DNA from 2 places in the Oceanisphaera sp. IT1-181 genome. Region 2 is predicted to be linked to the other one. Evidence: predicted binding sites of a transcription regulator. Region 2 holds the regulator's gene; the other holds the start of a gene.
The links. Region 2 encodes sigma-54, which starts transcription at its own class of promoters, with help from an activator protein. Its sites were predicted from a motif close to TGGCACNGTTTTNGCTT; they were not measured.
Positions count from the first base shown of each region.

Region 1: flgB (flagellar basal body rod protein FlgB) is a predicted target of sigma-54. The motif match lies at 1,503-1,519, and genes of this name have one in related genera.

Region 1 is NZ_CP136856.1:2,353,344-2,359,116, forward strand. Features, by position in the region: gene R0134_RS10470 (protein-glutamate O-methyltransferase CheR) at 1-444, shown strand, start outside; gene flgB (flagellar basal body rod protein FlgB) at 1,665-2,066, shown strand; gene flgC (flagellar basal body rod protein FlgC) at 2,063-2,482, shown strand; gene R0134_RS10485 (flagellar hook assembly protein FlgD) at 2,489-3,187, shown strand; gene flgE (flagellar hook protein FlgE) at 3,199-4,461, shown strand; gene R0134_RS10495 (IS110 family transposase) at 4,736-5,773, shown strand, end outside.
Region 2 is NZ_CP136856.1:3,040,143-3,045,915, forward strand. Features, by position in the region: gene R0134_RS13485 (KpsF/GutQ family sugar-phosphate isomerase) at 1-141, shown strand, start outside; gene kdsC (3-deoxy-manno-octulosonate-8-phosphatase KdsC) at 141-692, shown strand; gene lptC (LPS export ABC transporter periplasmic protein LptC) at 689-1,237, shown strand; gene lptA (lipopolysaccharide transport periplasmic protein LptA) at 1,206-1,736, shown strand; gene lptB (LPS export ABC transporter ATP-binding protein) at 1,739-2,464, shown strand; gene R0134_RS13510 (RNA polymerase factor sigma-54) at 2,680-4,113, shown strand; gene hpf (ribosome hibernation promoting factor) at 4,137-4,424, shown strand; gene ptsN (PTS IIA-like nitrogen regulatory protein PtsN) at 4,427-4,873, shown strand; gene rapZ (RNase adapter RapZ) at 4,884-5,750, shown strand; gene R0134_RS13530 (HPr family phosphocarrier protein) at 5,737-5,773, shown strand, end outside.

The DNA of each region.
Region 1 (5,773 bases), 690 kb from region 2:
CAGGCCCGTAAACCGGGCGGTTTGCCGGGGCTGCAAATAGTGGCCACGGATATTTCTACCAGCATGTTGGAGCAATGTAAGAGTGGCATTTACGACAGCCTATCGCTGGCGCGCGGTTTATCCCCGGAGCGCAGAAGCCACTTTTTTACCCCGTTAACGGAAGGCAAGATGCAGCTGCAACAGAAAGTAAGAAGCATGGTCAACTTTCGACCGTTCAACTTGCTAGACAGCTACAGCTTGCTGGGTAAATTTGACATTATATTTTGCCGCAACGTGTTAATTTACTTTTCATCGGCCAATAAAACCAAGATCCTGAATCAATTTGCCCAATCGTTAAATCCCGGTGGCTATCTGCTACTCGGCGCCTCTGAGTCACTCACCGGCTTATCAGATAAATTTGAAATGATCCGCTGCAACCCCGGCATCATCTACCGCATTAAATAATTTAAGGCCCGCAAGGGCCTTTTTTATTGGGTCTTTACCATTCTAAATTCTCGCCTTACGCCTTACCTACAGATAGCTATATCGTAGGTTAAAGGTATGAGGCAGGGTTTACTGTTGTTGCTGTTGTTGCTGTTGTTGTTGTTGTTGTTGTTAGTGCTGATGATTTCAACCCATCCTGCTTCGCAGGACCGGCGAAGTCCTCTTTACCAAAGAGACGGCCGGCTACAGGTATCAGTCTTTCGTAGGTGGCAATTTATTCGCCACGGTTTTGCTGTTGATCTTTTGTAGGCTGCCATTGTTTCTATAAAGAGTATTAGGCAGTCCCGCCTCAGCGGGATTTCAAATCCACCCAGCTACGCTGGCCCGCCGAAGTCCTTTTCATCAAAGAGGCGGCCGGCTACAAGTACCGCCGAAACTCTTTGTTTTTGTAGGTGGCAATTTATTCGCCACGGTTTTGCTGTTGATCTTTTGTAGGCTGCCATTATTTATATCAAGAGTATTAGGCAGTCCCGCCTCAGCGGGATTTCAAATCCATCCCGCTACGCTGGCCCGGCGAAGTCCTTTTTACCAAAGAGACGGCCGGCTACAAAAGGAAGATCTCACGCCTTACGTCTCACGTTCTGCCGTCATCCTGACGCACGTCAGGATCTCGCTTTAGTTTTAAGAGCAAAGAGCGAGATACCGAGGCAAGCTCGGTATGACGGAAAAGAGCGGTGGTTTTGTAGGCGAACACTTGTTCTCGCATTACGCCGTAGGCGTAAGTCTTTAAACCCTCCAGCTGCGCTGGCCGGCGAAACTCTTTGTTCTAATGCCGTCTTCCTGATGACCATCAGGATCTCGGTTTTGGTTTTAAACATAAGAGCGAGATACCGAAGCAAGTTCGGTATGACGGCAAAGTGCGGTGTGTTGTTTTAGCCGTCTTCCTGATGAAAATCAGGATCTCGGTTTATATGGGGAGTTTTTCTGCGAAAAACCAGCCGGCTAAAGCGGCTTCTACAAGAGCTGGTATTATCGTTTTAGTTAAGCTCACCATTCACCATTCACCATTGCGCTATAGCTGGCATGAGTCTTGCTTGTATTTAGGTGAGAGTCTGGACATAAGTCTAGGTTTAGGGCAAGCACACCGCTTTAAGAGCCCAGAACAACACATAATTTAAGCCGCAGGTGGCAAGTGTTTGCCGCCTACTGGCAACAACGTAACGTAAGACAAGAGGTGCAGGGTGGCAATTTCATTCGATAAAGCCTTTGGTATACATCAACACGCCCTAACGGCTCGTTCAAGTCGCGCCGAAGTGTTGGCCAGTAACTTGGCCAACGCTGACACGCCTGGTTATAAAGCCAAAGACATGGACTTTCAGGCGGCGCTGAATCAGGCACAAAATAACCAAGGCTTTTCGCTGAGTCGTACTAATCAACAGCACTTCGCCGTTGAGATAGCGCCGCCCGGCATGGTGCAGTTTCGCGTACCTAATCAGCCAGACACCGGCGATGGCAACACGGTCGATGTACAAACCGAGCGTAACAGCTACATGGAAAACGCCTTGCAGTATCAAGCTTCGCTCGAGTTTTTAAACGGCAAAATAAGCGGCCTGTTAAAAGCCATTAAGGGAGATTCAATGTGAGCCTATTTAAGGTATTTGATATTTCCGGCAGCGCCATGAGCGCGCAGTCGGTGCGCCTTAATACCACCGCCAGTAACTTGGCCAACGCAGACAGCGTAAGTTCCAGCGTGGGTGAAACTTACCGCGCGCGCAAACCGGTATTTGCCGCCGACCTCAACCAGGCCCTGTCTGATCGTCAAGAAAGCGTCGGCGTTAAGGTGATGGGCATAGTCGAAAGCGACAAGCCGCTGTTAAAGGAGTTTCATCCCGATCACCCGATGGCAGATGCAGAAGGCTTTATCTATAAGCCCAACGTCAACGTAGTTGAAGAAATGACCGACATGCTAAGTGCTTCCCGTAACTACCAAACTAACGTGCAGGTAGCGGACGCCGCCAAGCAAATGTTGCAGCAAACGCTGCGCCTCGGTAAGGGGTAATAACCGATGCAAGTTAACCAAGATTACTTAAACGGTATGAAATGGCCCGGCGAGCAAAGCCCAGCCGATAAAGTTAAAGACCCAAGCCGAGCGCAATTGGGCCAAGAAGACTTCTTCGCACTAATGACACAACAGCTAGCCTATCAAGATCCGTTTAAACCCGCAGATAACTCCGACATGATTGCCCAAATGACCGCGTTTACCAGCGCCGACGGCATCAGTAACATGAGTAAACAGCTATCAGGCTTGAGCGAAGTGATGACCTCTAGCCAAGCGCTGCAGGCATCTAGCCTAGTAGGGCAGAAAGTATTATTGCCCAGCAACCTTGCCTATTGGGATCAAAGCGATGCGGTAGACGGCGTGGCCGTAACCGGAGAGGGTGCCAATAACGTAGTGATCCGTATAGAAAATGAAAAGGGCGAAGTGGTACGCACCATGGGCTTAGATGGCCCACAGCGCGGCAACGTGCCCTTTAGTTGGGACGGCCTAAACGAACAAGGCGAGCCTGCCCCCACGGGCCGCTACAAAATCAAAGTAAGTGGTTTAATTGGTAACCAGCGTGAAGACCTCAACGCCTTGGCTTTTGGCCGAGTTGACAGCGTGACGCTGGGCAGTGCCAACAGCCCTACCTTGGTTAACTTATCTGGTTTAGGGGGCGTGCCCTTAAACCAAGTACTCGAAATTGCTGGCCGTAAAACGGCGTAAGGAGCACCTAAATGTCTTTTAATATTGCCCTCAGCGGCGTGAACGCGGCGCAAAAAGATCTGGACGTTACGGCCAACAACATTGCCAACGTAAACACCATCGGCTTTAAAGAGTCCCGTGCCGAGTTTGCCGATGTGTATGCCAACTCGATTTTTTCCAACGCCAAAACGAGTACCGGTAGCGGTGTGCAAACTGCCGCCGTGGCCCAGCAGTTTCACCAAGGTGCACTGCAGTTCACCAATAACTCGCTAGACATGGCCATTAACGGCAGTGGCTTCTTCGTGGTATCAAATGAAATTGGCTCACTGGATCGCACCTTTACCCGCGCCGGCGCCTTTCGCTTAAATAACGAAGGTTTCGTGACTAACTCTCAAGGTCACTTTCTGCAAACCTACAAGGCGAACGCCGATGGTACGCCAGCAGGTTTGGGTATCAACAGTACTCAGCCGCTGCGTATTCCAGATAAAGCTGGTCAACCACAGCAAACCACAGAAGCTAAAATTGGCGTGAATTTGCCGGTGAAAGCAGGTGCATTAGATCCTGCTCTGTTTGATGAAAAAAACTCAGAGACTTACACCTCATCAACTTCGATGACTATTTATGACTCAATGGGTGATACTCATACTTTAACGCAGTACTTCGTTAAAGTAGGGCCGACCGCAGATGGAACTAACACAGAGAATGAATGGCAAATGAGAGTCTTTGTTGACGGGGAAGAAAAGGTAGCCGGTGGAGTTGAGCTAAAGTTTACTAACGCGGGCCTGTTAGAAAGCATAGTTCCTGCTGATATTGAAACTGAAGAATTAGGCTTTAGTAATGGCTCCGATCCTGACCAAAAAATCAAGATTAAAATTCCTTCAGCGACCCTAAACTCAGGTGCGTTTGAGGTAACTGAAAATAGCCAAGATGGCACTACAGTAGGTCGATTGACCAAGGTAGATGTAGGCTCAGATGGCTTAGTACAAGCCACTTACAGCAACGGTACTACCGAAAACTTAGGTATAGTGGCCATGGCGCGTTTCTCTAACGAGCAGGGATTAACGCAAATTGGTGATACCCAATGGCGCCAGTCTTTATTATCCGGTGAAGCGGTGACCGGTCAGCCGAATACCGGTATTTTCGGTAAAGTGAGCGTGGCGGCATTGGAGCAATCCAACACCAGCTTAACCACAGAGCTAGTAGACTTGATTACTGCCCAGCGTAACTTTCAAGCCAACTCCCGTGCACTGGAAGTAAACAGCACCCTGCAGCAAACCATACTGCAAATACGTTAATTAATAGCTTTCAGCCGTAAGCTGTTAGCTGTCAGAAAAAAACCAAACACCGCTCTTAAAGGAGCGGTGTTTTTTTATAAATATCAGAGTCCTTCTAATGAACATCAGGATCTCGTACTTATGCCGTCATCCTGACGCACGTCAGGATCTCGCTTTGGGTCTTCAAAAGACAAACAAGATACCGGAGCGCGTCCGATGTATGGACTCCTTCACCCTCAGAGGAGTACGGTAAGTTTACCACAACCCCGAGTCCTCAATCGGAAGGAGTCCATACATGAAACACGATACTGTCATTGCCCTCGATTTGGCAAAACATTCGTTCCAAGCGTGCACCCTTAAGAATAATAAAACGCAGCGTAACCGCGCTTATACCCGTGCTCAGCTTACTGCCATGCTCAGTAAGCATCCTGCTTGCGTCGTGGCGATGGAGGCGTGTGGCTCTGCACATTATTGGGCTCGTACCGTCGAAACTATGGGGCATAAGCCGGTGATTATCGCCCCTAAAATTGTGGCTGCATTTCGGCTCGGACATAAAACCGATCATAACGATGCGGAAGCTATCGGTGCGGCACTATCACATCCAGGATTAAAAACCGTCACCCCCAAGTCAACGGAGCAACAAGGGCTGCAAAGCATAGAGCGTATCCGGGAGCACATGCAAGATCAGCGCACGGCGACCAGTAACCTAATCAGAGCCCTGATATTTGAGTTTGGTATCACCATTACTAAAGGTTTCGCGGGTTTGCGTGCGGCGATACCCCTTATTCTGGAAGACGCGGAGAACGAGATCCCGATGCCATTACGCGATGAGCTATCAGAGCTGTGGCAAGCTTACTTATCCTTGACTCAGCGCTTTCAAGCGTTAGAAGCGAGGCGTGATAAGTTAATCAAACAACATCCAAGTTGCGCAAAGTTGATGAAGTTAGAAGGCGTGGGCCCGGTCAATGCGTTGCATCTCTATCTGATGTTAGGTACTAACGGTGGCAACTTCGCCTCCGGTCGGGAAGCGGCGGCCTGCGTGGGTGTCACACCCAAACAGTTTAGTACGGGTGGCAAGGTCGTGATGGGAGGTATTGGTAAACGCCACGGCAAAAGGCAGCAGCGTTCGAACCTTATTCAGGGCGCGCGTTCCGTTTTGCAAAAATTACAGAAAAGAGAACCGGTTAATCAGAAAGAGGCCTGGCTGAAAGCCATGATGCAGCGACGTGGCTTTGGCATCGCTTCAGTGGGTCTGGCCAACAAAACAGTCCGTACCGCCTGGGCGATGTTGCGTCATGGTGAAGAATATCATCGGCCCACATTATTAGTCAGC
Region 2 (5,773 bases):
GTGCACGCCAATATGTTGGCCGCAGAAGCAGTACAATTAATGGAAGAAAAGAAAATTAGCGGCCTCTTGGTGCTCGATGACGAGCAACACCCCATAGGCGCCTTTAATATGCATGACTTATTACTGGCAGGAGTGATCTAATGGAACAATCTGCCCTTTATGGCCCCATACCCAGCAGCGTTTGGCAGCGCTTAAGCCAAATCCAGTTACTGATTTGCGATGTGGACGGCGTGCTGTCCGATGGCCTGATTTATTTAGGCAATCAAGGCGAAGAATTTAAAACCTTTAATACCAAAGACGGTTTTGGCATGAAAGCGCTGATCAATGCGGGCATAGAAGTGGCCATTATTACCGGTCGCGACTCACGCATCGTCGCGGATCGCATGGCTGCCCTTGGCGTTAAGCATGTCTATCAAGGCCAAAGTGATAAACGCCTTAGCTTTAACGCCTTGCTCAAAGACTTAAACCTTAACGCTGAGCAAGTGGCCTACATTGGCGACGACGTAGTCGACTTAGCGGTGATGGAATTATGTGGCTTAGGCGTTGCGGTCAGTGATGCCCACCCTTTAGTGCGCCAGCGCGCAGATTATGTGACGCAACTGGCCGGTGGCCGCGGCTGCGTGCGTGAACTGTGCGACCTCATGCTAGAAGCGCGCGGCATTTTGCATCTTGCCCAAGGCATGAGCGTATGAGCCGCCAAACGATCGTCTTTGGCGCCTTGTTTGTGTTAGCGCTAATTTGTTGGCAATGGTTTAAGCCGCTGAGCGACCAGCCCGCTAATCAACAAGACTATCAGCCTGATTTTATTGCTAAAAATCTACAAAGTGTGCAATACAATCAACTGGGCTTGCCCTATCGTGGCTTAACTGCCGACTATGCGGAGCACTACGAACCGCTGACCATGACCCTAATGGAAAAACCTGTTATCTTGCTCTATTCCCCTGATGGTAAGCCCCAATGGCAGCTCAGTGGTGACGAGGGCATGATCAACACCAATGACAATGCCATCTTAAATGGCGGCGTGGTGGGCAAAGGTCTACAGCCGGATGCGGTGATCAAGACCCTGAATACCGAATATCTGGAACTGGATTTTACGAATAATCAGCTACGCTCTAATCGAGCGGTAACACTGAGCAGCCCCAATTATCAGGCTACAGGCCTTGGGTTACTGGGACAGATTGATCAACAAACGGTGGAACTACTGCATGATACTCAGGCAACCTACACGACTCCTTAGCCTAGTTGGCCTATTAGCGCTGGGCATCAATGTGGCTAACGCGAAAGAATCTGATTATAAAGAGCCAGTCACCATAGACTCAGGCAGCCAACTGGTAGAGCTGGCCTCAAATAAAGTGACCTTTACCGATAATGTGGTCGTGAAACAAGGCACGCTCGATGTGCGTGCCAGCAAGCTGGTGGTCACCCGTAACGACAAGGGCTTACAAACCATGACCGCCTACGGCTCACCCGCCACTTATTATCAGGTATTGGACAGCGGTCAGCCGGTGCAAGCCAAAGCCAAGCAGATCACCTACGACATTAGAACCCGCACTATTACGCTGCTCAAAGATGCCGAGCTTAAGCAAAATGACAACATAGTCACCGGTTATCGCATTCGCTACTACATCGATAAAGAACAGATGGAAGCCGAAGGCCAAGGCAGCTCGGGGCGGGTTAAAACTATCTTCTTGCCCGAGCAGCTGCAGAATATGAATAACAAAGAGGCTAAACCCTGATCATGGCGACCTTAAAAGCGCGCGGATTACAAAAAAGTTATAAAGGCCGCCAAGTGGTGGCTGATGTTAGTCTCACAGTCAAAACCGGCCAAATCGTCGGCTTACTGGGCCCTAATGGCGCCGGCAAAACCACCTCCTTTTATATGATAGTGGGCCTGGTGCAGCGTGATGCGGGCAGCATTACTATCGATGACCAAGACATTAGTCATCAGCCGATGCACGTGCGCGCCCGCGCCGGCATTGGTTATTTGCCCCAAGAAGCGTCTATTTTTCGCCGCTTAAGCGTGGCCAATAATATTATGGCGGTGCTCGAAACACGAAAAAATTTAAGCGCCGTGGAGCGTGAAGAAAAAATGGAGCAGTTGCTCGAAGAATTTAATATCACCCATATTCGTGACAGCATGGGCATGAGCTTGTCGGGTGGTGAGCGCAGACGGGTCGAAATAGCGCGCGCTCTGGCCGCGGATCCACGCTTTATTCTGTTGGATGAGCCCTTTGCCGGCGTCGATCCCATTTCGGTGTTAGATATCAAAAAAATTATCCTACACCTGCGGGATCGCGGCTTAGGCGTCTTGATCACCGATCATAACGTGCGCGAAACACTGGATGTGTGCGAGCGGGCCTATATCGTCAGCCACGGCCATCGCATTGCTGCGGGCACCCCCGCCGAGATCCTGGCCAATGAGCAGGTGAAGAAAGTCTATTTGGGTGAGCAATTCAGCCTGTAGTTATTAAGCTTTAAAGTTATGTAAGTCTGTGGTTATTAAGCCTGTACTTATTAAACCTATGGTTTTTAAGGATAAGGTTATTCCGCCTGTAGGTGAATCGCTATCATAGCGATGCAGCTAACCTCCTGTGCGCTTGAGATAAAAGGACTTTTGATGGATATGGAAGGACTTTTGGGAGGAATTTTTCTTTGTTAAAGCCAACGCTTCAATTACGTATGGGCCAGCAGCTGACCATGACGCCGCAGCTGCAACAGGCCATTCGCCTCTTGCAGCTGTCGACGCTGGAGCTGCAGCAAGAAATTCAATTGGCGCTAGAAAATAATCCCCTGCTCGAGCAAGAAGAAGCCGAAGAGCACGAGTATGACGACGCTGAACTCGATCCGCTGCCCAGCAGCCCAGACGAGCAACTGGCCACCGACAAAGCCATGGAACAGCATACCTTGTCTGACGAGATGCCCATGGACACTCAGTGGGATGATATTTATACCGCCTCGGCGGGTACCAGTGGCACCGGCGGCTTGCCCGCTGGCGTGGAAGACACCGTCTATCAAGGCGAAACCACCGAGACGCTGCAAGATTATCTGCTGTGGCAGATGCAGCTCACGCCCTTTAGCGAAACCGACCAAGCCATCGCCTTGGCCATTATCGATGCCATCGATGAGGCCGGTTATTTAAGTTTAGATATAGACGGCATTTTGGCCTCTGTGAGCGGTGGCGAGCAGCATATAGAAGCGGACGAAATAGAGGCGGTACTGAAACGTATTCAGCACTTTGATCCGTTAGGCGTGGCGGCACGCAGCGTACAAGAGTGTTTGCGTATTCAGCTGGAAGCCCTGCCCGCCGCAACGCCTTGGTTAACTGAAGCACAGCTGCTGATTGAGCAGCACATGGACTTGCTCGGTAATCGCGACTATCGCACCCTGCAGCGCCTGACCAAGCTTAAAGAAGATGAGCTCAGAGATGTATTGGCCTTAATTCAGCAACTTGAACCTCGCCCTGGCAATAACTTGCTGCAACACAACTCTGAGTATGTCATTCCCGATGTAGTGGTCACCAAGCAGCAAGGGGTGTGGAAAGCTGAGCTTAATATGGAGGCGCTGCCCAAGGTGCGGTTAAATCAAACCTATGCGGCCATGGGGCAGAGCAAGCAAGGCAGCGATGGCCAGTTTATTCGCCAACATACCCAAGATGCTAAGTGGTTTATCAAAAGTTTAGAAAGCAGAAATGAGACCTTGCTCAAGGTTGCTAATTGTATTGTCGACCAACAACAGGCATTCTTTGAGTACGGAGCCGAGGCCATGAAACCCATGGTGCTCAATCAGGTAGCGGAAGTGGTTGAGATGCACGAATCGACTATTTCCCGCGTCACTACTCAAAAATTTCTGCATTCGCCCAAGGGTGTGTTTGAGTTAAAATATTTTTTCTCTAGCCATGTGGCCACCGAAAGTGGCGGAGAATGCTCTTCTACGGCGATTCGTGCCTTTATTAAGAAATTAGTCGGGGCAGAAAATCCGGTTAAGCCATTGAGCGACAGTAAAATCGCGCAATTATTAGCCGAACAGGGGATACAGGTGGCCAGACGGACCATAGCCAAGTATCGTGAGTCGTTGGCCATCCCCCCTTCCAATCAGCGCAAACGCCTGTTGTAAGGTGAACCAATAAGGAAGACTTTATGCAAATAAATCTGACTGGCCACCATGTAAATATCACAGACTCATTACGTGACTATGTGCACAGCAAATTCGCCAAGCTGGAACGTCATTTCGATAATATCACCATAGTGCACGTGGTACTGACGTTGGAAAAACTGCAGCAAATTGCCGAAGCCAAAATTAATCTGAGTGGAGGTGAAATTTTTGCCACTTGTCAGCAAGATGACATGTACGCTGCCATCGACGGTTTGTTTGACAAACTCGATCGCCAAGTTATTAAACACAAAGAGAAGCTAAAGCAAAAATAACTATGGAAGTCGCCGATATATTAAGCAGAGATTGCACGCGTAGTGCCATCCCCTGCACAAGCAAAAAACGGGCGCTGGAAATTATCAGTGAACTCGCAGCCCAACACCTCAACATCAGCAGTCAACAATTGTTTGACTGCCTTTTGGCACGGGAAAAAATGGGCAGTACGGGTATAGGTAACGGTATTGCCATTCCTCATGGCCGCATTAGCAATGACAATCAAGCCACGGCCGTGCTGCTTACCTTTGCCGAGCCGGTAGAGTTTGATGCCATCGATAACCAGCCGGTTAGCCTGGTTTTTGCCTTGCTGGTCCCTGAGCAAGAGTGCAAACAACACCTCAAAACCCTGTCATTGATTGCCGAAAAGCTCAGTGACAAACAGATTTGTAAGCAATTACGTCAAGCCAGCAGCGATGACGAGCTTTATCAAATTATGATTTCTTCTTAAGGAGCATACAATGCAGCTGGTGATCGTCAGTGGTCGTTCTGGTTCGGGCAAAACCGTGGCCTTGCGGGTGCTCGAAGATTTAGGCTATTACTGCGTTGATAACCTGCCCGTAGAGCTGCTACCGAGCCTCGTTAAGATGCGCCTCGATAAGCCAGGTGAAGTCGCTGTCAGCATAGATGTGCGCAACCTCCCCGACAGCCCCGAGAAAATGGATGAGTGCTTGAATGAGGTGCGCGCCATGGAAGGCGTGAGCTTATCGAGCATTTTTATTGATGCCGATAACGCCGCGCTCATTCGCCGCTTCGGTGATACCCGCCGCTTACACCCCTTGTCGCGCTTGAGTTTGACGCTGGATGAAGCAATCCGCGAAGAAACCCATCTGCTGTCACCTTTGTCGTCGGAAGCGGACTTGCGCATCGATACCTCAGACTTAAGCATTCATGACTTAAGTGAAATTATTCGCGCCCGTATCTTGGGTAAAAAAGAGCGCGAACTAAACTGGGTATTTGAGTCGTTTGGCTACAAGTTTGGTATTTCTCAAGATGCAGACTTCGTATTCGACGCCCGCTTCTTACCTAACCCTCATTGGATAGACGAGCTCAGGCCCTTTAACGGCCGCGATGAGCCGGTGGCCACTTATTTAAACAGCCAGCTCGAAGTCACTAAATACCTGTGGCAAATTGAAAACCTGCTGGTGACTTGGATGCCGCATTTAGAGCGCAATAACCGCAGCTACGTCACCGTCGCCATTGGCTGTACTGGCGGCAAACACAGATCCGTCTATTTAGTCGAGCAACTCGCTGCGTCATTCAAAAAGATGGGCAAAAGCGTACAATTACGCCACCGGTCGCTGGAAAAACAGCATGCAAAAAATTGAGCGCGACTTAAAAATTGTCAACA